One region of the Pseudalkalibacillus berkeleyi genome, then DNA from elsewhere that is predicted to be linked to it. Evidence: riboswitches for the same ligand, from Rfam matches in the RefSeq annotation. Region 1 holds a riboswitch; each other region holds the start of a gene.
The links. Region 1 has a riboswitch for S-adenosylmethionine ahead of metX (homoserine O-acetyltransferase MetX). Riboswitches for the same ligand answer to the same signal wherever they lie in the genome.
Positions count from the first base shown of each region.

Region 2: linked by a shared signal. The riboswitch ahead of L2716_RS07265 (YezD family protein) and the one ahead of metX (homoserine O-acetyltransferase MetX) in region 1 are both predicted to bind S-adenosylmethionine.
Region 3: linked by a shared signal. The riboswitch ahead of L2716_RS12610 (methionine ABC transporter ATP-binding protein) and the one ahead of metX (homoserine O-acetyltransferase MetX) in region 1 are both predicted to bind S-adenosylmethionine.

Region 1 covers NZ_JAKIJS010000001.1:511,092-519,301, forward strand. Annotated here, with positions in the region: gene L2716_RS02760 (TIM barrel protein) at 1-586, shown strand, start outside; gene L2716_RS02765 (sulfotransferase family 2 domain-containing protein) at 605-1,393, opposite strand; gene L2716_RS02770 (MDR family MFS transporter) at 1,558-2,820, opposite strand; gene L2716_RS02775 (SgrR family transcriptional regulator) at 3,073-4,794, shown strand; gene L2716_RS02780 (arylamine N-acetyltransferase) at 4,889-5,734, shown strand; SAM riboswitch class I at 5,898-6,010, shown strand; gene metX (homoserine O-acetyltransferase MetX) at 6,096-7,139, shown strand; gene L2716_RS02790 (O-acetylhomoserine aminocarboxypropyltransferase/cysteine synthase family protein) at 7,164-8,210, shown strand, end outside.
Region 2 covers NZ_JAKIJS010000001.1:1,367,718-1,375,927, reverse strand. Annotated here, with positions in the region: gene L2716_RS07285 (cold-shock protein) at 60-260, shown strand; gene L2716_RS07280 (sigma-54 interaction domain-containing protein) at 1,094-2,461, shown strand; gene L2716_RS07275 (YjiH family protein) at 2,577-3,983, shown strand; gene L2716_RS07270 (aspartate aminotransferase family protein) at 4,107-5,447, shown strand; SAM riboswitch class I at 5,537-5,641, shown strand; gene L2716_RS07265 (YezD family protein) at 5,758-5,904, shown strand; gene L2716_RS07260 (AMP-binding protein) at 6,015-7,994, shown strand; gene L2716_RS07255 (sodium:solute symporter family protein) at 8,095-8,210, shown strand, end outside.
Region 3 covers NZ_JAKIJS010000001.1:2,396,408-2,404,617, forward strand. Annotated here, with positions in the region: gene L2716_RS12595 (carboxymuconolactone decarboxylase family protein) at 1-201, opposite strand, end outside; gene L2716_RS12600 (MetQ/NlpA family ABC transporter substrate-binding protein) at 681-1,496, opposite strand; gene L2716_RS12605 (methionine ABC transporter permease) at 1,515-2,180, opposite strand; gene L2716_RS12610 (methionine ABC transporter ATP-binding protein) at 2,173-3,198, opposite strand; SAM riboswitch class I at 3,300-3,412, opposite strand; gene L2716_RS12615 (TlpA disulfide reductase family protein) at 3,573-3,998, shown strand; gene L2716_RS12620 (SCP2 sterol-binding domain-containing protein) at 3,966-4,313, opposite strand; gene L2716_RS12625 (anti-sigma factor domain-containing protein) at 4,540-5,895, opposite strand; gene sigI (RNA polymerase sigma-I factor) at 5,923-6,690, opposite strand; gene L2716_RS12635 (thioredoxin family protein) at 7,048-7,392, opposite strand; gene L2716_RS12640 (PQQ-dependent sugar dehydrogenase) at 7,428-8,210, opposite strand, start outside.

The DNA.
Region 1 (8,210 bases):
ACGTTTGTCAGGTCTTGGAGCAGAATACATCCTTGTTCATTTCCCCTATTTTAAGAGGGAGATTATGGACGATCCAAACAAGCTTATTGAAGAAGGATTGCAAAAATTAAGTGCCATACAAGACAAGTATGAAATTCCAATTGTTTGTGAACCTAAGCTTGGTCTGCACCGATCACCTGTTGGTATTGAATATTTAAATCAATTTTCAGAAGAGACATGGTCTAAATTCGGACTGAAATTGTGTATCGACATCGGTGACTACAGGATGGCTATGGGAGACAAAACACTAGAGTACATAATGAAATGGGAGGAACACATTACGGTAGCGCATATTCATAATGTGACCTATGAAGGTGACAAATACATTTGGACACCAATTCACCCATCTTACGAAGATAATCTCTATAAGTTCGAACCCATCCTTAAATACTTGGCACAAATAAGAAATCTAAGATTTGTCTTTGAGCACACGCCACATACGAATCCTAGTAAACAATTTGTACGAGAAGGGTACGAGTGGATGCAGTCTACAACGCAATTCGGTAAAGTTTCAGGAAGAGAGGATAAAAAAAGAGCGGATCAATAATATCCAGCTCTTTTCAAATCATTTCAAAACAATGAAATTTTGGTTGTAACCATATCTTTCAAAATCCATTTTATAGATGGTTTTTACTAAATCCATAGCTTCTTGGTCATAAAGGTTTTCATAAGGTGGCAATGGTTGATTAATGGATTCGATCGACATCTTAACATCCGGATAAGTTCGATTGTCACTTTCATTCATTTTTTGAGTAATATGATGGGGTGATTTTATGAGGGAATTTATCGGTGAACTTGATAAATTGTACTGTTTTTCAATAGTCCTTATAGAAGTAACAAAGTTCTCTAATTGAATGTATTTATTTAAAAAGAGTTCTTCTCCATTTACGTATTGTTGTACCATATGTGCATTGACTTTTCCTCTTTCCACTCCATTTTCCTTGAGCCGATATAAGAATTCCTTAAATGAAATGCCGTTTTTTACACCGGGAGCGATAGAGTCCATTATGTTCTTGTTCATTATGGCATGGAAAAATGAACTGACTGCCCTTTTATAAGGATTCCGGACTAGTTTATAAACATCTTTATCACCACTTAGAAGGTGCTCAATGATGTTCTGAGTATGATTGTTTTGTTTTTCGATTACATTCAACCGATAAGAATGAATGATCGGACTATAATCAGTCGCTTTTTGTAATAAGCCTTGTTGAAAGAAAAACCATTTAATCAGTGAAGTACAGCCACATTTCGGATTCCAAAAAAATATGATCGGAAAATTTTTCGCAAAAAGTGGAATCGGTGGCGTAATTAATTTTCTCGCAATGATGTGTCGGTTTGGATTACTTTCTGACATTCTATCTACCTCCAAAGGGTTTGTCCAACTGCTCGTATTTTACATAATATGTCCAACCTAAATTATACGTGTAGACAATATTCAACATTTCAAGTAAAAAAGCTGACATAAACCATGGAGGTTTGCGTCAGCTTTTCTAAGAATGGGGGTATGTTCATCCTCACTCACATAGTGCTTTCTTTTGCTACGATTGTTCCTTTCGTTTCGCGCATTTGGATTGCAAGGCGAGCAAACCCAACGCCTAGCAGAGCGAATACAACATACAAGATTCCCATACCGATTCCACCGATTGCTTCTCCGACGATAATTCCGAGTGCACCGAACATTTTTCCAATCTGAAAAACAAATCCGTTAAATGCCATGTAAGCTCCGCGCCTGGAGTCATCTACAATATCTGCCAAGATCGACTGCCTCGTCGGAACGTACATCAACTCGCCGACTGATAAAACAACGACAGCAAGAGATAGTATTAAGAAGTTATTTGAAAACGCAAGAATGGCATACCCTAATCCGAATAAGATGAATCCAGCATACATAATCGGCTGTTCGGGTTTATTGCGGATCCATTTGGCAACCACTCCAGTGAACAAGACGATGATAATTGTGTTTTCAACCGTCAACAAGCTGAGTAATTTAATGCCATCAATGGATAGATCGAACGCGCCAAAGAAAGTGAATGACTTTGGGATGATCTCGTCTTCCAAGCGGACCGCAATGAAGTTGTTTCGTTGGAATTCAATCGCTAACACTGCAATCCCACCAAGAATAAACAGGACAAAGGGGATGTCTGTTATAACCGTTTTATAACTTTGTAAAATTGGTTTGATTCCATATGGCTTTGTTGTTGATCCTTGTGGTATGTATGTTTCTGTAATCAATGTCGCTGTCATCCATAAGGTAATGAGTGACATGACGAACAACGCGAGCAACAGTTCAAAGAAATGGGTTTTGTAAAACCAACCTCCGACAATCAATCCAATCATGATCGACATGTTCACAGCCCAATAATTGACAGCGTACATGAAGGCGCGTGTTTCTTTCGTGCTGACGTCAATCAACATCGCTTCGGCAGCAGGATTGACGAGTCCAGATGCGACACTGATGATTGTCATCATAGCAAATGTCAGCCAAGGAGATGTGTACCAGGGTGAGTTAGCGAGGATCATTCCGATGAACCCGATCACTTTCATCCATTCACCAAGCACCATCAGCTTTTTCCGACCTAAAATATCAGCAAGGTATCCCCCATAAAGACCAGCAATAAACTGGACGAGCACGTTAAGCATCAGTAAAGTTCCAGCCCAGAAGGCATTTAACGCATTCGTAAAATAGATCGCCATGAATGGGAAAATCATCGAGCCGATCACTCGACTTAAGAAGGATGTATAAATCCGTATTCTAATATTTGGGTGTAATTCTTTCAGCATAGAGGTCACCTTCCTTTGTCATTATTTTGCATTTTATAAAAGGGGATAAAAAGGGTATAATGCATTTGAAAATGTCCCCTTTTTTTGAAAGGAAGTATAGTAGAAAATCTGAACGCATAGATGTAATGTCTAACTCCAGCACCCAGCCATTTGGTTCACTTTAGACCTGCTGTGGCGGTAATAGCCTCCCAGTCGGTCGTCAGTGACCCTAGCAGGGTGCTTGCGCTTTTCTAATACGGGAGGAAGATGATAATGGACTTATCTTATTATGAATTAAGAGCTTTTCTGTATCCTCGGGAAAAGGAGCATACCGCAACTTTCAAGCTCAGTGATATTGAACAAACTTGGTTCTGCACACAGAAAAATGTAAAGAGAAAACTTAAAAAATTTGAAGAAGCAGGCTATTTTCGATACATACCTGGACGAGGTAGAGGCAATCCTTCTCAAATTATCTTTCAAAAATCTTTTCAAGATGAATTGGACGAAACGATTCGTCAATTGGTCAAAGAAGAGCAAATGGATGAATTGATGCAATTACTCCAACTACCTATTCCGCGGTCTTGGATCGCAAACATTTCCAATGAAGTTCAAACCTTGTTCGGACTGCAATCTCAAAATGAGTCCAAGGATGTACTTCGTTCTATTGTTACAAGAGAACTTACAACTTTAGAGCCAACAAAAACATCAATTACGTTTGAAAGTTATTTGATTCAGCAGTTTGGTGACTGTCTTGTGTCTTATGACAAACATGTGGATGAAATCAAACCGCACTTGGCACATCATTGGGTCGTGGATGAAGACTTCATGACTTGGCGCTTCTACTTGAGAAAAGGTGTACGGTTCCATCATCAACAGATCATGACAGCAGAAGATGTGAAGTACACTTTCGAGAGGTTTACGAAAGACTCCCCATTTTATTGGTTGATAAAGGATATTGAGCAGATTGAATGTCTAAGTTCTTTCATCGTGCAGTTTAAGCTGAAAGAATCTAATCCTTTTTTCTTAAGATACTTAAGCGCACATAACCTAGCCGTATTACCTAAAGATGTAGAGTTTGATGAAAATGAGTGGATTGGCACAGGACCATTCAAATTAAAAGAGCGTTCAGATAAAAAAATCGTATTAGAGGCATTTGATCAGTATTTCTTAGAAAGGGCATTACTCGATCATATAGAATTTTGGAAAGTGCCGACGCCAGCTGTGAACCAAGTGAGTTTTCAAGTAGAAGGTGTGGAAGAAGAAAATGGCATCCAAGAAAAAGAAGAAGTAGAGGTTGGCTTCCGTTTCCTTGCTTTTAATTTTAATCGAAGGTCAGTTGTCGATGATGCTAGTTTCAGAGAAGCGATGTATCACATTTTGGATATAAAAAAGATGTATAGAGAGTTAGAGAGAGAAGAACCGATTGAGGCTTCAGGTTATTTTCATTGGAACTCTGAACAACGCGTGAGGAATCTATCAAAAGTGGAATCATTGCTGAAGAGAAGTGGCTATCAAGGAGAGACGTTGACGCTCATATCACTAAATTACCCTAAAGCTATAGAAGAAGGAGAATGGTTCGTTGAACAAGCACGAAAGTTTAATGTACATATTGTCATAAAGCCTTGTCTAATAGATGTACTCTACTCTCGAGAAATTGAGCAACAGGCTGATATGATGTTTATGGGAGAAGTCGCATCTAACGATTATCACTTGTCTTTTCTCGGTGCATTTTACAATGAGGCACTAGCTTTTCGCCGCTTCTTGGCTGTAGAACATCTAGAACAAATTGATCAATGGCTTGAATGCTTCAAAAGGGAAAAACGCGCTGACGACCGCGAAGAATGGATTTGCCAAATTGAAAATTACATACGGGCTCACAACCTATTTCTGTACTTGACTCATCCAGTTAAACGTAGGACATTTCATCCGATGATTCAGGATATCCAGTTTGTTTCATTCGGGAACGTTGATTTGCGTAAGCTATGGATTCAATAATACATCCAAAGTCTTAAATAAGGTTCAATCGTTGGTTGGTCGAGTTCATTCAGTTGGCACCATAAAATAGGAATATGAGGAAGGTGTGATGAGAATGAATACATTACCAGTATGGGCAGACCGTTATCTTGAGCGGCTAGGTCTTGAGCAAGAATTACCAACCAGGTTATTTCTTGAAAAATTCTGTCGAGCGCATTTGAATGCGGTACCCTTTGAAAACATTAGCAAGCTTATGTATTTACGAGATTACAAGATCAATAAATTTCATATTCCACCGATCGATGTGTATGTTGAGAACATGTTCCGTTACGATTTTGGTGGCACGTGTTATACGAATAATTCACATGCCTTGAAGCTACTTAAAACGCTAGGTTATGAGGGGTATCATGTTGAGTTAGGTAAATCTCATATTGGTATCATGATCGAGTTGGATGGTGAGCGGTTGTACCTTGATTTTGGTTCTGCTTCTCCATTTTTTAAGCCTGTCAATTTTGAAAAAGACACGAATAATTTAACTGCGTATGACATTGAAGAAATACGTATTTTACCAGACTCGGACAATAAGGGAACGTACCGATTTATCCGATACCGAGATGGGAAAGTTGTGAAGGATGATTGGGACTTCAATCCCGATCATAAAATGACTTTCGAGGCATTTGAACCGACGATCACAAAGTCCAATCAACCAGGGGCTTTTTTCCTATCTCATTTACGCTGCCATCATTATCAGATATCCCAGAATCGCACGCTCTCTCTCGTTAACAACACGTTCTCGATCCGATATGAAAATGGTGAGGTGGATGAAAGAATTTTACAATCTGAAAAAGAAATTACAGAGGTTCTTCAGGATGAATACCAGTTACCGAAATTACCGGTTGTTGAAGCAATCAGGGTCCTTGAAAGTCTTGGAGTCGATCTTTTTGAAAAGCAGATGAAATAAAAAAATTCTCTAGTGAAGAACGTTACGAAAAACACAATTAAATCAAGGATTGAGATATTTGATGATACCAATTTTGATGAAAATGAAGAAAATTTAAATGTTGACACTTCAAAATCACCGTGCTAAGATTCAAATAATTTAAAAATGAAACATCAATAGCAAGCTCTTATCAAGAGTGGCTGAGGGACTGGCCCTGTGAAGCCCGGCAACCGTCAAACTTAGGTTTGAAATGGTGCCAAATCCTGCAAAGCGTCAATACGCTTTGGAAGATGAGAGAGACAAATGTGTTTATTTTGCCTCTCTGTCTTTACAGAGAGGCTTTTTGCGTTTCTCGATTCTAAGGCAAAAGGGGGACAAAATGATGTCTTATCAAACTGAAACTGTACAAATTCCAAACTTTACACTTGAATCAGGCGAAGTGCTTGAAGAAGTGGAACTGGTCTACGAGCGGTGCGGTCCTCCTGATGCTCCGGCCATACTTGTCTGCCATGCTTTGACGGGTAATCACGTCACAGTAGGATCAGATGAACAACCTGGATGGTGGCGTGGTTTGATTCAGAAAGGAGGATACATCGACACCAATCAATATCAGGTCATTACTTTTAACGTCTTAGGTGGATGCAATGGATCAACAGGGGCAGCAACTATTCATCCAGAAAAAGGTGAGCCGTATGGTGAGGACTTTCCAATTTTAACCGTACGTGACCTTGTGGAAGTCCAGTTTGTTGCATTGAAAATCCTAGGATTCAAACGATTGAAGGCAGTCGTCGGTGGTTCACTTGGTGGTATGCAAGTTTTGGAATGGGGTTTAATGTATCCCACTTTCATGGATTTACTCATACCGATTGCGGTTACGCCGACATTAAGTGACTACGGCATTGCCTTCAACCACATCGCGAAAGAATCGATTCAACATGGTGGCACAAAAGGGTTGAGCATCGCCAGAATGATTGGCATGATCACCTATCGATCAGATCTGCTTTTTAACAATCGGTTTGATCGTCGTAAGAGCGTTAGTGAGGGAGAACCTTACGAAGTCGTGTCGTATTTATCGTATCAAGGTGACAAGTTGACCGATCGTTTTGACGCCAACAGTTACATGACACTGCTTGACGCGATGAACACTCATGATATTGGAAGGGGAAGAGGTGGAATAGAAGAAGCCATTAAAGGTTACGAAGCACCGATGATTGGGATTGGTTTTACGAGGGATCTTATTTATCCACCAGATGCGCTAGGAGGATTCATATCCTCCATTCAACAGCATGGTGGAAATGCTCAATTTTACGAAGTTGAATCAGATTTTGGTCATGACGGATTTTTAGTTGAATTTGAAAAATGGGGTCTAATTGTCAAAAGCAAACTAGCAGAGTTATACACGATCGCACACCAAAAGCAAGCTTAAAAAACGAATCGAGGAGTGAATGAAATGAGTGAACAAAAGAAGTATCGTCTTGAAACCGTAGGTGTACATGGAGGGTTACAACCAGATCCAGTAACAGGAGCGAGAGCATTACCGATCTATCAATCGAACGCTTATAAGTTCGAGAATACGGATCATGCTGCAGATTTATTCGGTTTGAAAGAGGAAGGCTATATTTATTCAAGAATTCACAATCCTACGGTTACCGCGGTTGAAGAGCGGGTAGCTGAGCTCGAAGGAGGCATTGGCGCGCTTGCTCTTGCGAGTGGAATGGCAGCCATTTCTACTGCAATCTTTAATGTTGCGGAGGCTGGAGATGAAGTAGTCTCAGCATCAACTTTATACGGTGGAACGTACAATTTGTTTGCGACGACATTACCAAAGCATGGCGTTAAAACGCATTTCGTAGACCCGACTGACCCTGAAAATTTCAGAAAAGCGATTACACCAAAGACGAAGGCGATTTTTGCCGAGACGATCGGAAATCCAGGCCTCCATGTCCTTGATATTGAAGAGGTTGCCAAAATTGCTCATGAAGCAGGTATTCCACTCATTGTAGATAACACGTTTGCGACACCGTTTCTAACTCGGCCGATTGAGTTCGGTGCAGACATCGTCATTCATTCGGCAACGAAGTGGCTCGGTGGGAATGGTACAACGCTTGGTGGCATTATTGTAGACGCGGGTAAATTTGATTGGAATCAACCGAAGTTCCCTGGTTTTACCGAACCTGATCCAAGCTATAACGGCATTGTTTTTGCTGAAGCGCTCCCTGAAGCCGCGTTCATCGTGAAGGCGAGAGTGCAAGTTCTACGGGATACTGGTGCCGCCATTAGTGCACAAAATGCCTTCCAAATCGCGCTCGGCCTAGAAACGTTACACGTTCGAATTAAAGAGCATGTGGCAAATGCGAGGAAAATTACCGAGTACTTACAGAACCATCCTGCAGTTGAGTGGGTGTTGTATCCAGAGAACAAAGATCACCCGTCTTATGAGCTATCGAAAAAATACCTACCTAATGGCGCTGGCTCTATTGTCGTGTTCGGAATAAAA
Region 2 (8,210 bases), 860 kb from region 1:
GTAAAAGTATAACGGTTAACTTTAAGTGAATTTTGTAAGATATACAGGAGGTACAGTATATGAATACTGGTACAGTAAAATGGTTTAACGCAGAAAAAGGTTTTGGTTTCATCGAAATTTCAGAAGGTAACGACGTTTTCGTTCACTTTTCTGCAATCCAAGGTGAAGGTTTCAAAACTCTAGAAGAAGGTCAAAACGTTTCTTTTGAAATCGTTGAAGGCGACCGTGGACCTCAAGCGTCTAACGTACAAAAAGTTTAATTAAACTTAACTTTAACGGGTGATGTACGTTTGTACATCACCCTTTTTGCGTTTAAAAGCGTAAATTGGAAAGGTATCAGTCCCCCGTTAACTGGAGGTTTCTCAAAGAAACGCATGCTCCGTTCTTAACGTATGCTCACTTAGCATACACAACCCCATCTATTTGTTCTCCATAATTTATTATTCCTAACAAGATAAAAAATTTGAGTAGAAAGGAGATAGGTAAGAGCTACAATATAACTGATTCGCACTGGCACGACCTAGGAGTCGTAAGGACGAAAGAGAGGTAGGGCTTTCGTTGTATGAGTTATTAGTCTTTTAAATGAACTAGGGTTGTATAGACTAATCCACCGAACCTAGGAGCATGAATAAACTGGTTAGAGTTGTATCCATCTCACAGTATGACTTGACCAGTATTACATATTATTTTGTCCGATTTGATTGGCACCACTGATTCATTTCTTCATATGTTGTTACACATAAATATTTCTCTATCCTCATAATGGATCAATACCTAACCAAACCTCACCGATAGACCCTTTACACAATATATAAAATCTATTTCAATCCCTATAACTTCCCTATCGTATACATAATTTAATTGAACTTTACATTTCGCGTTTGATATTGTGAAATGTTCTTTTTGTCGTGATCGAATAAATGAATGGGACTATCTATTTTGCTTAAACATTTGTATGATGATGAGAAAGATATTCATATTTGAATAAACTATTCGTTATTGAATAATTGTTAAACTTGAATATAGGACAAGTTTTGACTTGTTATGGATGAAAGGTTATTCAATAATGAATAATTCAATTGGAGGGATTCGTTTGGATTCGAAAAAGTGGAATGAAGCTGGAGCGATATTAGATTCTCTACAGGATGATATCGTCGTTACAGATCAGAAAGGGACGATTGTAAAAGTTAGTGATTTAACAGGCTCAATCTATGGTGTGAAATCTGATGATCTTATAGGCAAGTCGGTATATGACCTTGAATCTGAAGGTTTGTTCACACCATTAGCGACTCCACTCGTGTTAGAAAAAAAGAAGAAAGTAACTTTCGTGCAAACAACGAAGGGTAATAAAAGGTTGCTCGTTACTGGAGTACCCGTATTTAATGAGCAGAATGATATATATAAAGTTGTCAGTTATTCGCATGATATCACTGAATTAATGGAGATGAAAAGTTACCTTGAAAATTTAGAAGATGAAATGGAACGTGTAAAAAGTGAGCTTGAATTATTGCGCAATCGCTTTTCATCTACCCACGGCATCATTGCCAGAAGTGTCAAGATGGAACATGTGATAAAGCTGTCTTTGCAAATTGCTCAAGTAGATGCAAATATACTCCTGCTCGGTGATTCTGGAGTCGGTAAATCAATGCTAGCCAATTTCATACACCAAAAAAGCAGTCGAAAAACGGGACCATTTATTGAAGTGAATTGTGGATCTATTCCCGAACAGCTATTTGAAGCTGAAGTATTTGGTTATGAAGGTGGTGCATTTACAGGAGCAAATCGCAACGGAAAAGCAGGACTCGTTGAGCTTGCAGAAGGAGGAACGTTATTTTTAGACGAAGTCGGAGAACTCCCGTTGGAGCAACAAGTAAAAGTGTTGAAGCTTATCCAAGAGAAGCAGTTTTATCGGGTAGGAGGGACGAAGCCGCGAAAAGTAGACTTCAGATTGGTTGCTGCAACGAATAAGGATCTACTGCAAGCTGTAAATGAAAAACGTTTTCGTAAAGATCTTTATTTTAGATTAAACGTTGTACCGATTACAATCCCTAAATTAAAAGAGCGTAGGGAAGATATTGTACCGCTTATCGAATTATTTATGAAACGATTTACAGAAAAGTATAACCGTCAACGAACGATTGAAGACAATGCTATGCAAATCATGCTGAATGCTGATTGGGATGGGAATGTTAGAGAACTGATGAATGTTATTGAAAGAATGGTTGTCATTAGTCATTCAACAGTGATCACAGCTGAATATTTGCCTGAGTCGCTACTCGAGCCGAAGGAAGAATATACTATTTCAGGAGAAGTAAACTTAAATGACATTTTAAGCAATGTGGAAGAGAAATTATTGAGAGAGGCAAGGGAACGTTATCAAACGACTACAAAAATGGCAGAAATGTTAGGGATTAGTCAGCCTACAGTTGTCAGAAAACTCTCTAAATACCAAATAAAATGAATGTTTTGGCATGAAACTTGCATTAATTGTTGTACATACAAAATAAACACAAAGGAGGCCATTTTAGCATTTAGTGTATAGCTGTATTCAAATTGAAAAGGAGTGAGTAGTACATATGGAAGCTGAGAAGCGAAAGGTCAATTTGCAGGAGAGTACATTAGAAACGCAAACCGATCCACAATCCTTAACGATCGGAGCTTATTTGAAATTCATTCTTCCTTCTTTGTTGGGGATTTTTCTCTTTCTTGTACCTGTAACCTATCAAGGGAAATTAACAATTGGTGTAGGCATCCTTGCTGAATCAGTTAATGGTTGGTTTGGGGATTACATTCCGCATGTAATGACCACTGTTTTCTGTTTATCCGTGTTTCTAGTCATTTATGCGAAAACAGTAAAGCCACTCTGGTTGGAAACAAACTCCTTTCTAAAAGATTTATTCGATATTAATCCATTTTGGCTCTCTATGAGAGTTGTCGGATCAATTTTTGCGATCATGACCTTGATGAAATGGGGACCAGAATGGATTTGGTCAGAGACTACTGGGGGAACGGTCCTTTATGCTCTCGTCCCCGTTCTTGCAACTTGGTTTTTATTTGCTGGATTATTAATGCCACTACTCCTTGAATTCGGACTTATGGAGTTTATTGGTACGATGGTGCAAAAAGTTATGAAGCCATTGTTTCGGTTGCCCGGAAGATCTTCAATCGATGCAGTTGCATCATGGATGGGTAGTGGCACAGTCGGTGTATTGATCACGACCAAACAGTATGAAGAAGGCTATTATACAAAACGTGAAGCTGCCGTAGTCGCTACGACATTCTCTATCACATCCATTGCATTTAGTTTAGTTGTGATTAGCTTTATTGGGTTAGACCATTTGTTTGTACCGTTTTATATTACAGTCGTGATCGCAGGTATCGTCGCAGCTGTTGTTTGTCCTAGAATTCCACCCTTATCAAGGAAAAAAGATACTTATTATGAACCTGTAGGGAAGCAAATAGAAGAATCAGTTCCAACAGAAGCATCGCGTGTAAAATGGAGTATCAAAAGTGGTGTTAGGAAAGCAGCACAAGTCAAAGATCTAACAATTGTAGTTAGAAAGGGAATTGAGAATGTACTTGATATTTGGTTCAGTTTGATACCCCTTGTGATGGCTCTTGGTACGATATCACTAGTCATTGCAGAGTTTACACCTATATTTTCTTATCTTGCTTATCCTTTAGTCCCGTTACTTGAATGGATGCAAATTCCTGAAGCGGCTGAAGCAGCACCTGCTATGATTGTTGGATTTGCAGATATGTTTTTACCAGCAGTACTAGGTAGTGGTATTGAAAGTGAATTGACGAGGTTTGTAATTGCCGGAATATCTCTAACGCAATTAATCTATATGTCTGAAATCGGTATATTGCTGATCAAATCCAAGATTCCAATTTCGTTCTTAGAGCTTGTAATTATATTTATCCAACGAACATTAATCACATTACCGATTATCGTCCTCATTGCACACTTATTTATTTTTTAGGTTTTGTTAATTGTTATCGTTGATTTCTTTGAAATTCACTTGTACTACCAGAAATCAATAATATTCTCTAACAGAGCTATTTATTAAAACGCGCAACCTAGATTCGTATTTGGAGGAATGCATATGTCTACTCAAGATTATGACTGGAAACCTTTATTTGAACGGATGCCTGAACTACTAGCCCCTTCTATGGCTAAGGATCACCCCAATTTGCCTGTTGTTAAGGAAGAAGGCTGTTACTATTATGGTGTAGATGGTAAGAAGTACTTAGATTTCACATCAGGCATCGCGGTTACGAACACAGGGCATAGGCACCCGAAAGTCGTACAGGCCATAAAAGATGCTGCAGATTCATTACTACACGGTCCGTCTGGTGTCATTATGTATGATTCGATTTTGAAGCTTGCAGACCAATTACAAACTGTATTGCCGACGGGCTTAGATTGTTTTTTCTTTGCAAATAGTGGAACAGAGGCTATTGAAGGTGGCATTAAGCTTGCTAAACACGTAACGGAACGTCCTTACGTCGTTTCATTTACAGGGTGTTTCCATGGTCGATCATTAGGGGCACTGAATGTGACGACTTCGAAAAGTAAATATCGAAAGTTTCTAAATCCAAGTGGAAGTTATCAAATTCCATACTTTGATGAAGACGAATGCCCTCAAGGTACAGATGACTGTATTGCGTTTTCTGTTAAAAAGCTAGAGAAGGATTTCCATAAATTATTTCAACACCAAGTTCAACCAGACGAAGTTGCTTGCGTTATTTTAGAGCCAGTTCTTGGTGAAGGTGGGTATATTATACCGCCAAAAGAATGGTTACAAAAGATTCGAGAAATTTGTGACCAGCATGATATTTTATTGATCTTTGATGAAGTACAAACAGGGTTTGGTCGTACGGGTGACTGGTTTGCAGCACAAACATTTGGTGTGACTCCTGATATTATGGCGATTGCCAAAGGAATCGCATCTGGCATTCCGTTGAGCGCAACTGTTGCATCTGCTGAATTAATGCAAAAGTGGCCACTTGGGAGTCATGGAACAACCTTCGGTGGGAATCCAATCGCGTGCTCTGCAGCTCTTGCGACATTAGATGTGTTGAAGGAAGAAAAGTTAATTGAGAATGCATATGAAATAGGTCATTATGCCATGAATCAATTAGAAAACTTACGATTAAAGTATGATCATGTCATTAGAAGCGTAAGAGGAATTGGATTGATGATTGGAATTGAGATTGTCGATCCGGATACCCAAAAGCCGAGTGGCGACGCGCTACTCAGAATACTAGATCTTGCATTGGAGAAAGGTGTACTATTTTATTTGTGTGGAAACGAAGGAAACGTCATTCGTATGGTACCACCGCTCATCGTGACAAAAGATCAAATTGATGCTGGGCTGAACATGCTTGAAGAAGCCATTGAGCAATATTTACAAGAACGTAGTAAATTAATGGCAGGCGTTTAATATTAGATCTAAGCCAAAACACCTAGTTTTCACAAACTTGTTGACTTCGAGACTTCCATTCATGTAAAATTCAAAAAAATAAGTTAAACCGCTTATCCAGAGTGGCTGAGGGACTGGCCCTACGAAGCCCGGCAACCTGCTAACAGCAAGGTGCCAATTCCAGCAAAATGGCATTCCATTTTGAGAGATAAGGTACATACATGGTCATGTACAGATTACAAAGTCTCTCATCTTGAGAGACTTTTTTGTTTTCTCATATGCAATTGTCCTTATCTTCTCGCGAATTAGAAAATGAAAGGAGAAGAACAAAGTGGCTAAAGAAGTAGAAGCGTTACAAGCGATCGTACCTCGCTTGAATAAGATGTTAGAATCAATGGATTTCGGTTCCGTAACATTAGTTGTACAAGACGGAAAAGTCATTCAAATTGAAAAGAATGAAAAGGTAAGATTGAAATAAGAATATGTGCTGACTAGACAAACTAGAGGCAACCTTGAGCATTAAATCCTAGGTGGGATTTGCACAAGGTTGCTTTTTTGTATGAATGAATTGGAAAGGGTGAAATCAATATGAGTTTGGAACTTTACGGATCAGATCAAGTAATTTGGCGTCCGAATCAGAATCAGATAGATGAAGCGAACTTAACGGCATTCACAAATCGTTATGGGGTTTCAGATTACCAAGCACTCATAAAGAAGGCTGCTGAAGATCAGGATTGGTTCTACAATGCGATCAATGAGACGTTTCATTTTCAATGGGACAGACCTTTTGACAGAATATCTGAATCATCAAATGGTGCACCTTTCACTGAATGGTTTAAAGGCGGATATATAAACATTTATAAAAATTGTGTAGAGAAACATCTAACAAAATGCAATACGAAAAATGCGATCGTTTGGGAAGGTGAAGACGGTAGCAAACAGGGACTAACTTATCAGGAATTAGATGAACATGTCAGTCGCTTCGCTTTAGGCCTACAACGATTAGGAGTAGGTTATGGGGATCGAATAGGTATTTTCTTACCTCCGATTATTGAATCTGCAATTGCGTTATATGCATGTGCGAAGTTAGGTGCTATCGCTGTACCGATGTTTTCAGGGTACGGGGCAGATGCTGTTACAACTCGTCTGAACGATAGTGAATGTAAAGTATTGATCACTGCCGATGGTTCTATTAGAAAAGGAAAAGTAAGTCCGATGAAAGAAATTGCCGATCGAGCTGTAGATCTATCCCCTTCGGTTGAACATGTAGTTGTCGTTAATCATACCCATACAAACTTTACGAAACGCCGATTAGATCGACATTACGAAAATGTTCTAGCGTCAAAAGGAGCAACATTAATCACACATGAAACAAAGGCATCGGATCCTTACTTAATCATTTATACGTCTGGGACAACAGGGAAACCAAAAGGAACTGTCCATACACATAGTAGTTTCATCATTAAAACCGCCATTGATATGTACTTCTGCTTCGATGTTAAAGAGGACGCCAAGCTATTTTGGATGACGGATATCGGTTGGATTATGGGGCCATGGTTATTAATTGGTGCAAATTTATTTCATTGTACAGCAGTCCTTTATGAAGGAGATGTTAATTATCCTCAAAATGGGCGAATTTTACAGCTTATTGAGGACCATCGCTTAACTCATATTGGGATGGCGCCAACGGTTGTTCGAACCTTGAGAAAGACTCATAGTGACCAAACACTGCCATCCTATGATACTTCGTCATTGAAAATTATAGGTTCAACTGGAGAGGCAATCGATCAAGCATCATGGACATGGTTAATTGAACAAGTTGGGGAAAGCCGTTGTCCGATCATAAATTATTCAGGAGGTACGGAAGCTGGTGGAGGCATTATTGGCTGCTATCCAACGATGCCTTTAAAAGCTTCCTCATTTCATGGACCATTACCTGGCATTGATCCGGAAGTGGTTGATCAAGATCAGCAACCCGTCAGAAATAAAACTGGAGAACTGATTGTCCAACAACCATTTGTTGGAATGACCAAATCTTTTTGGCAAGATGATGACCGGTACTTAAATACGTATTGGAATAAGTGGCCAGGCGTTTGGGTCCACGGAGATCTCGTGTCTATAGATGACTTAGGTTACTGGTATATCAAGGGCAGAGCGGACGATACGATCAAGGTAGCTGGAAAGCGAATTGGTCCAACTGAAATTGAAGAAGTGTTAACCAATCATGACCGAGCTAAGGAAGCCGCAGTTATCGGCATACCTGATGATATAAAAGGCCAATCCATCATCGGATTTGTGACCTTAGAAAATGAGGGTGAACAGCTTGATAAAGGGCTCATTAGAAATGAATTAGTGAACACAGTTGCTGAAAAACTAGGTAAACCACTTAAACCAACGTTTATCTTCTTTGTTAAAGATTTTCCCCGCACCCAAAGCCGGAAGATCGTTCGAAGAGTGATCAAAAATGTGTTCTTAAATGAACAAATAGGTGATATTTCTACAATTGCTAATCCAAATATTTTAGTCGAATTCACATCTGACAAACTATTAGATAAAGGAGTGACCTGATGCTTACATTCTACCTAACTGGACTTATCATATTTTGGGTGATCGGCTTATGGCTATGGAATAAATTATATCCGAAACAAGATAAAGGAGGGTTGTAAGAATGGGTACTTTACCGAGCTATGTTTTAGTCATTGTTGGTGTACTCTTCCTCATTTATATAGGTGTTCTTTCTTGGATTGGAAATAAAGGAAAGAAACACAGTAGAACGATGAAGGG
Region 3 (8,210 bases), 1.9 Mb from region 1:
ATAGATACTAATGCCTAATGCAATCAGTTGTTTTTCTTTTTTCGATAATTTCCCAGCTTTAAAGCATGATTCAGTAAACGCATTATACTTGCGTGCTACATCAGGCATTTTTTCAGTAAAAATCCCTAATCCGTGCTTATAGTCCATTAACGCTTCTTCTGTCGGAGAACCTGGCTGTTCATTCATCTCATTTTGTTTCATTTCATTCACTCCTTACAACATAAAATTCTTCCTACTTAGTATGATGATTCTCAAGAATAGTATCCGTTATGGAAAATGTGAATTTTCACCAAAATATTGTGAAAAAAAAGTTGAGTTCTCGCTCTATCCGTCGTATCCTCATTTCGCCTCTACCGCGGACAGTAAACGCCTCTTTCTATCCGCCATATCCTCATTTCGCCACTACCGTGGACAGTAAACGCCTCTTTCTATCCGCCATATCCTCATTTCTGCTCCACCGCGGACAGTAAACGCCTCTTTCTATCCGCCATATCCTCATTTCTGTTCCACCGCGGACAGTAAACACCTCTTTCTATCCGCCGTATCCTCATTTCAGCTCCACCGCGGACAGTAAGCACCTGATCGCCGGCACCACATAGACTAATCCTCTACAAAAACAAAAAAAGACCAGGTATCGCAATATTTGCTCTACCCAGTCTTGTCTTCCATTAAGGATGTTGTTATTCACTTACTGGAACAACGGCACCTTTGTATTCTTTTTTGATAAAGTCTTGCATTTCTTTAGAACGAAGTACTTCAACTAACTTTTTGATTCTTTCATCATCTTCATTTCCTTTATTCACAGCAATAATGTTTACATAAGGAGAATCTGTGCCTTCTAATGCAATTGCGTCTTTCTTCGGATCAAGTCCAGCATCAATCGCGTAGTTCGTGTTAATCAGAACTGCGTCCCCTTCACCATTATTGTAGATTTTAGGAAGTAGGCCTGCATCAACCTTTGGTTCGAAATTAAGGTTTTTTGGATTTTCATCGATATCCTTAACAGTCGCTTCCGATTTCTTAACGCCTTCTTTTAAAGTAATCAAGCCTTCGCTCTCAAACATACTTAGAATTCGGCCGTGATCGGCAACTGCATTACTCATAATGATTTCTGCGCCCTTAGGTAGCTCTTCGAGGCTTTTGTATTCTTTAGAATAAACACCCATAGGCTCTATGTGAATACCACCTGCGTTAACGAAGTCGTACTTTTCATTTTCTTTCATTTGTTGCTCCATGTAAGGAACATGTTGAAAGTAGTTCGCATCCAGCTCTTTATTGGCAAGCGCTTTGTTCGGAACAACATAATCTTGGAACGTTTCAATCTCAAGTTGAACACCTTTTTCTTCTAACAACGGCTGTGCTTCTTCAAGAATTTCAGCATGAGGAACATTGGAAGCTCCTACAACTAGCTCTTCTTTGTCTCCACTTTTTCCACCACAAGCAGCTAATACAGAAATCACTAATACGGTACCCAAAATCGAAATAAATTTTTTCATTTTTGTTTTCCCTCCAGTTTATCTTTTATCCGTTCTTTGTGTTAAGAAGTCACCCGTCCATTGGATGATAAACACGATGATTAATATAATGACGGTTGCAACAAGTGTGACATCGTTTTGAGATCTCTGGAATCCGTCTAAGAACGCTAAAGTACCTAGTCCACCTGATCCTACAACCCCAGCCATTGCTGTGTAAGATATTAATGCAATTGCAGTGACCGTGATACCAGAAATCAGTGCAGGTAGTGATTCAGGCAATAGTACTTTGTAAATGATTTGCATATCTGTTGCACCCATTGATTTAGCTGCTTCAATTACTCCTTTATCTATTTCACGTAAGGCGATTTCAACCATTCGTGCATAGAAAGGAGCAGCACCGATAATCAATGCAGGGAGTGCAGCATTCGCACCTAACATAGATCCAACCATCCATGTTGTAAACGGTACGAGTAAAATAATCAATATAATAAATGGAATTGACCTGAAAATATTGACGAATGTAGCTACGACCGATTGTACTGGCTTGTTTTGCCATAGATTATTCTTGTCAGTAAGGAATAAGAGTAATCCCAATATGATACCTAATACAAATGTCGCACTGACAGAAATGACAGTCATATATATGGTTTCAAGAGTAGCTTCCCACATATCTTCCCAATCAACATTAGGAAATAAATTAGTCATGGACGATCACCTCCACTTCCACTTCTTGCTGTCGGACATGGCTAACCGCTTTTTCAATCTCATTGGCTTCACCCTCGACTTGGATGAACAAAGTGCCATATGCCCCGTCTCTCGTCTGAGAAATCTTCCCCTGTAAAATATTTACGTTCACCTGGAATTTCCGGATCAAATCACTAATGAGCGGCCGTTCAGCAGTACCACCAACAAAAGTAAGCTTCACTACCTTATGTTGATCCCCTTTTTCTATCAGGTGTTGAATCGTTTCCTCTGTTTCTTCTGGTTCTGTTACTTGCTTCACAAAATTCTGCGTGATTTCTTTTTCAGGAGATTTAAATACTTCTAATACTGGACCTTGTTCAACGACTTTTCCATCTTCCATGACCGCTACCCGATTGCAAATTTTCCTAATTACATGCATTTCGTGTGTGATCAGAACAATAGTCAAACCTAATTTTTGATTAATATCAACGAGAAGATTTAAGATCGAATCTGTCGTTTTCGGATCTAATGCAGAAGTAGCTTCATCACATAAAAGAACATCCGGATTATTTGCAAGCGATCTTGCAATGCCAACACGTTGCTTTTGACCGCCACTTAATTGCGAAGGATATGACTCGCCACGACCTGTTAGTCCGACAAGTTCAATCAATTCATTTACACGCTTGTCCCGTTCTTCTTTACCAACGCCAGCGATTTCTAAAGGAAATGCGATATTTTCTTTGACTGTTCTACTCCATAATAGGTTGAAGTGTTGAAAAATCATTCCGATTCGTTGCCGAGCTGTGCGAAGATCCTTGCTGTTTAGATTCGTTAAGGCTTGTCCATTTATATCGACTGAGCCGTCAGTCGGTCTTTCTAGCATGTTCAACATCCGAATGAGTGTACTCTTCCCTGCGCCACTATATCCAATGACACCGAAGATCTCGCCTTTCTCAATTTCAAGGTCAACGTGATTGACTGCATTAACCGGACCGTCTTTCGTGTAAAAGACTTTCTTTATATTTTTTAAAGTGATCAAGTCACTCAACTCCTCCCTGTCCTATTTAAGTATTTTAAAATCCAACGAAAAAAAACCTCTCGGCTCTGTAAATGAGCAGAAAGGTTTGGGTTAAACTCTCTATCTCATCGTCCAAAGCATTACACTTTGCAGGATTTGGCACCTTCTCAAATCAAACTGATTTGATGGTTGCCGGGCTTCACAGGGCCAGTCCCTCCGCCACTCTTGATAAGATTTTATTTAAATGATTTTAAACTTTATCACTTTAGCTTATTTAAGCATGAGAGCATTGTAGCATGCGTTATTTTTACATGTCAATCATTTTCTCTGCGAATATTAAATGAAATATGATACCCTTCATACTATAATTCAAATAAAGGAGGACACTTGTTCAAATGTCTGAGAAAGTAAATTTTTCATTGAGGAATATTGCTAATCATCAACTTGTTTCTTTATCTGACTTTACCGGAAAGCCTGTTATCCTACAGTTCTGGGTTTCTTGGTGTCCGGATTGCATGAGGGAAGTTCCTTTATTAAATCAGTTTTATGAATCGATGAGAAGTGAACAAATAGTGGTCATTTCAATAAATGTATCAGGAAGAGAAGGCTCAAGTGAACAAAGGGACGAATTTATTAGCAGAAATCATATATCTATCCCTGTTTTAAAAGACAAAGGAACTGAAGTGTATGATCAATTTGGATGTAAAGGCGTACCTACGACGGTTTTATTGAGTGCGGATCATACAGTACAAGAGGTTTACGGAGATAAAGATACTTTTCCAAATATGCTACATGGCATTTCTGGATTGTTGACCAGATAAAAAGAAGATCGACTCTAACTTTAGGACGACTCGATACGAAGCATTTACGGTTACTTTGTTTTGCTTGATTAAGGTTGATAGCTTCTCATTACCTTGAATGAGTTGTAATAACGTATCCGAACTACCAATAATTTCGATGACATTCTCACTCTGAATGTCATCCATAATCACTTGACATGATCGTTTTTTCATATGAATGGATACCTGTTCTTTATTAGAGGACAAGGTTATGACAAAGTCTTGCAACTTGAAAAAGGGTGATAAATACGACTGTCTTTCTAATCGTTTCGTAAACACCTCTATAACCTGTTTCATACCCCATCTCCTCTCCGTTATGTAGATATTCTTCGATAGGTGAATTGAAATGTCCTTGTATAAACGTTCGACAGTTTCTTTATCAATATTCGTGAAAAATAGCTAAGGCTCACTTCTAAAATAATGTTGCATGGATAATGTATATAAAAAAAACCACAGTCCATGCTGACTGTGGTTGACTGTTAAATTTGTGTACGACAAATGATCATGAACGAATGCCATGATTTTAAAAACCGGTTGAAAAAAGGTTCTGGAACGTGCCCGTCTGTACAAATTGTACCTTTAATAGGTCGCGATCTTGATTATGATCCGAAGAAGGAAGCTGTTTCTTCCACTCTCCTAAATGAATTTTAATTTTAACCTGACGATTATGGTTCTTGTGGTCCTTCTTGTGTTTGTCCTTCTTTGAGAAAGACTTTTTATGTGAGTGCTTTTTACTTATATCTTTGCCCTCATTCTCTTCCTCTTTGTTTTTTCGCTCTTCATCATCTTCTTCACTTTCGGCATCCTGATCGTTTTCAGACTCTTTCGCATCCTTATTTTCCTCATTACCTGTAATGGTCTGCTGCTTAGAATCCTCTGTTTTAGCTGGAACTGAAGGTGCAGTTACTTTATCTTCTTTTAAGTCCTTAATTGCTGTATCTAGTTCTGCTTGATCTGGTTCATTTAAAACGTTTTCAACAGATTTAGTTTGTGTATTTTTCTGCGAATCTTGCTTTTTATGAAGCGGTTTAGTTTCTTTACTATCAAAATTCGTATGTTTAACTTGATCCGACTGAGGTGTCGATCCTTCAGGTAAAACGGCTTCAACAACGTCTGTATTATTTTTATCGACATTTAATTTTCGTAGTTCTGAGAAAGACAGAGTTCTAACATGCTCTACCTTAAGGGATTGGTCTTGTTGTAGGGCATCTTGATAAACCATGAATTTCCCCATGGATAAACCAAGCTTATTAGCTTCCTTCCGCTGTTCTGGAGTGGTTTCCATTATGGAAAGAACAATACTCGTATTCTTAACTTGTTTATTAGATTTAAGCTGATTGATTGCATCTTTAATTCGCTTCTGAACATCAGAAGATTCAAGGGATTGGTCGTATGATGAAGTAATTAATAGATCATTATACGTGTCGAAATAACCAAACTCTTTCAACTTCTTAAATAAAGATTGAGAGAAGTGCTTAAGCGACTTATTCTCTAATCCTTCGGTGTTATCAAGCAAACTTTTTGCATCCTCATTTAATGCTCGGACCTTGAGGACGTTTAAATCCTTATCAACAGCTACTTCAATACTAGGATTAATATCGAAACTGACATAAGCTGCTGCAGATGCTTTTTGATGTCCGAATGGAAAACCTCCTGCCACTAGAACAAATACGATAATTGCAACTAAAGATAGTGAGAATGAAGGTAATAACATACGGTCAGTACGATAGGTTGGATGAACATTTTCATTTGGACATATATATTCTTGTCCAATTTCTGGTTGTTCACCCTTCTTCAATCGTACGTTCTCAAAGCTGCCATCTTTCGTTAAGATCACTGCTTTACGCTTTGAAACTTTCATGATAAGGCCGCGTTTCACTCACTGGTCCCTCCCTTCAAACTGATATCAAGAGGGCTCAATGTAAGATCTAAGCGATGTATACCCTCCAATATAAATCAATGCAATTGCTATTATATATTTTCGATTACGTTCAATCGTTTTACGACTGCAAGAAACCATATTTAATAAATCTTTTATCGGCAATTGCTTTTTCTCTGCAAGATAAGCAGCTAATTTCTCATCTTCTGCTAGTAATTGAGCGATTTTCTTTGCATTTTCTCTTGCATCAATATGTTTAGGACAGTTTTTACTCAAAACCTTAAAGGTTATGCCATAGTCTTTGAGCAATTCTTGAAATTCTTCAATTTCATAGACACGGTTTTCGACTTGAAGTTGTTGATCATAATGGTGAATTGCTGCCTTTTGCTCTGCGTAGCTGTCCTCTAATCGACCTTCTTCATCGGTCTCTTCAGGCTCTAAAAAGACATACCTGTTCTGACGTGCTTCCTTACGGATAAAATCAATGACACGTCTTCGGATGACCATATCAGCAAAGGTCAGGAATCGACTTCCTTGTCCCTCCTGATACTGGTTAATGGCCTCGTTAAATGCGGTTAGTCCGATACTATATTCATCTCTTGATTGATCGATATATTGGTTACAAACTTTTGATGTTACTTTCTTAATGAATGGCTGATAATCCTCTAGTAATTGATTTCTGAGGACTTCGTCTCCTTTAGTAACCTTTTTAACTTTATCTTCTATCGTAACGTTTTTCTTAACAGTTTTATTGAAGTTTGGTTTGACTAATAAGTTCATATTCATTGATGTCATGTTTGTATCCACCTCGCTACGGACATTTATTAAACTCTATTTATGAGTCCAAATGCTTTTTTATAGTGATATAAAACGTTTAATCGAATTAGGAATATAAAAAATCCATAATTCATTTATATCATTTATTTAGCCCGATGGAGGATACAATTTGATAACAATGTTACAGCCGCTTTAACAATTGTAACATACTTTTATTTAGACTGATTTGCATGAATTTTGTAAATACAGACCTTATACTTTTTAGAAATCGTTATATTACTTATACGAAAACGCTTTCTTGTGAAAACAAAAAAAACAACCGACTATACAATAATTTGTATTTATAGGCTGTTTTTTGACATATATGAGGAAAATTTATCCACTGTTTTTTTGAGTATTTATGTTGAATTTCCACAGTTTATTATAAATATTGTCGACAGATTGGAAGGAGTATACCTTTTCTGTCACCTTTCCATCCTTCAGAAAGGCAAGACATGGAACGCTCGTCAGTTCCCATTCTCTAGCAATTGCAGGCATATGATTCAAATTACATGCCATAATTGTCGGCAATTTATCATTAGGTAGCGTTACAATAGCTATCTCTAGCATCTGTTTTGCTAATTTACACGTACCGCATAATGGTGTGTAGAAGTATACAACTGTATTTTGTCGAGTGAATCGTTGTCTGATCACCTTTTCATAGTTCACTTCTTCAATCATAGATGGCTTACTTCCTCCTAAGCACTAGCAGGGCATTAATTCACTTTGAACCGTAAGAGTCGATCATCGTTTTTCTTCGGTTTTCCTCTGCCATCAGTATTATTGGTAACGGTATATAGGTATTCGTCTACTATTTTAACATCCCGCATCCTACCATATCCATCTTTCCATACCGAATGTGTCCCCTTTTTGAGGTCGAACACTCTAATTTGCTCCCCAGCCAATGCTGCAACATAAATTTTGGACCCTGATATGTCTAATCCAGACGGTGCCCAGGTTTCATTACCTGAGTGAAATACAGGACGAATCATTCCTTCTTGTTCTTCATCACCTTGGATATTTGGCCAGCCATAATTTCCTCCAGGAACGATCTTATTAATTTCATCATGACCTCTTGATCCATGTTCTGAGCTATACATCGTACCATCTGAATCCCAACCTAACCCTTGAGGATTACGATGTCCAATTGAATAGATAGGTGATTCAGCAATCGGGTTATCAGCTGGAATCTTACCATCTAATTGAATTCTTAATATTTTCCCTGCAAGACTTTTCGAATCCTGAGATAACGCTTTGTTCCCAGCATCACCTGTTGTAATATACAAGAATCCATCAGGGCCTAATGCGATTCTTCCTCCATTATGGATTGGACCACCAGGTATATTTTCAAGTAACACTGAAGTTTCGAGCCAAACACTCTCTTCCTTTTGTACTCTTACAACTCGATTAAGTAATTTACCGTCCTTTTGATATGTATGATACACAATGGCTTCTAAAGGTTCGCTTTGCTGTTCAAGAATGAGGAATCCTAGCAATCC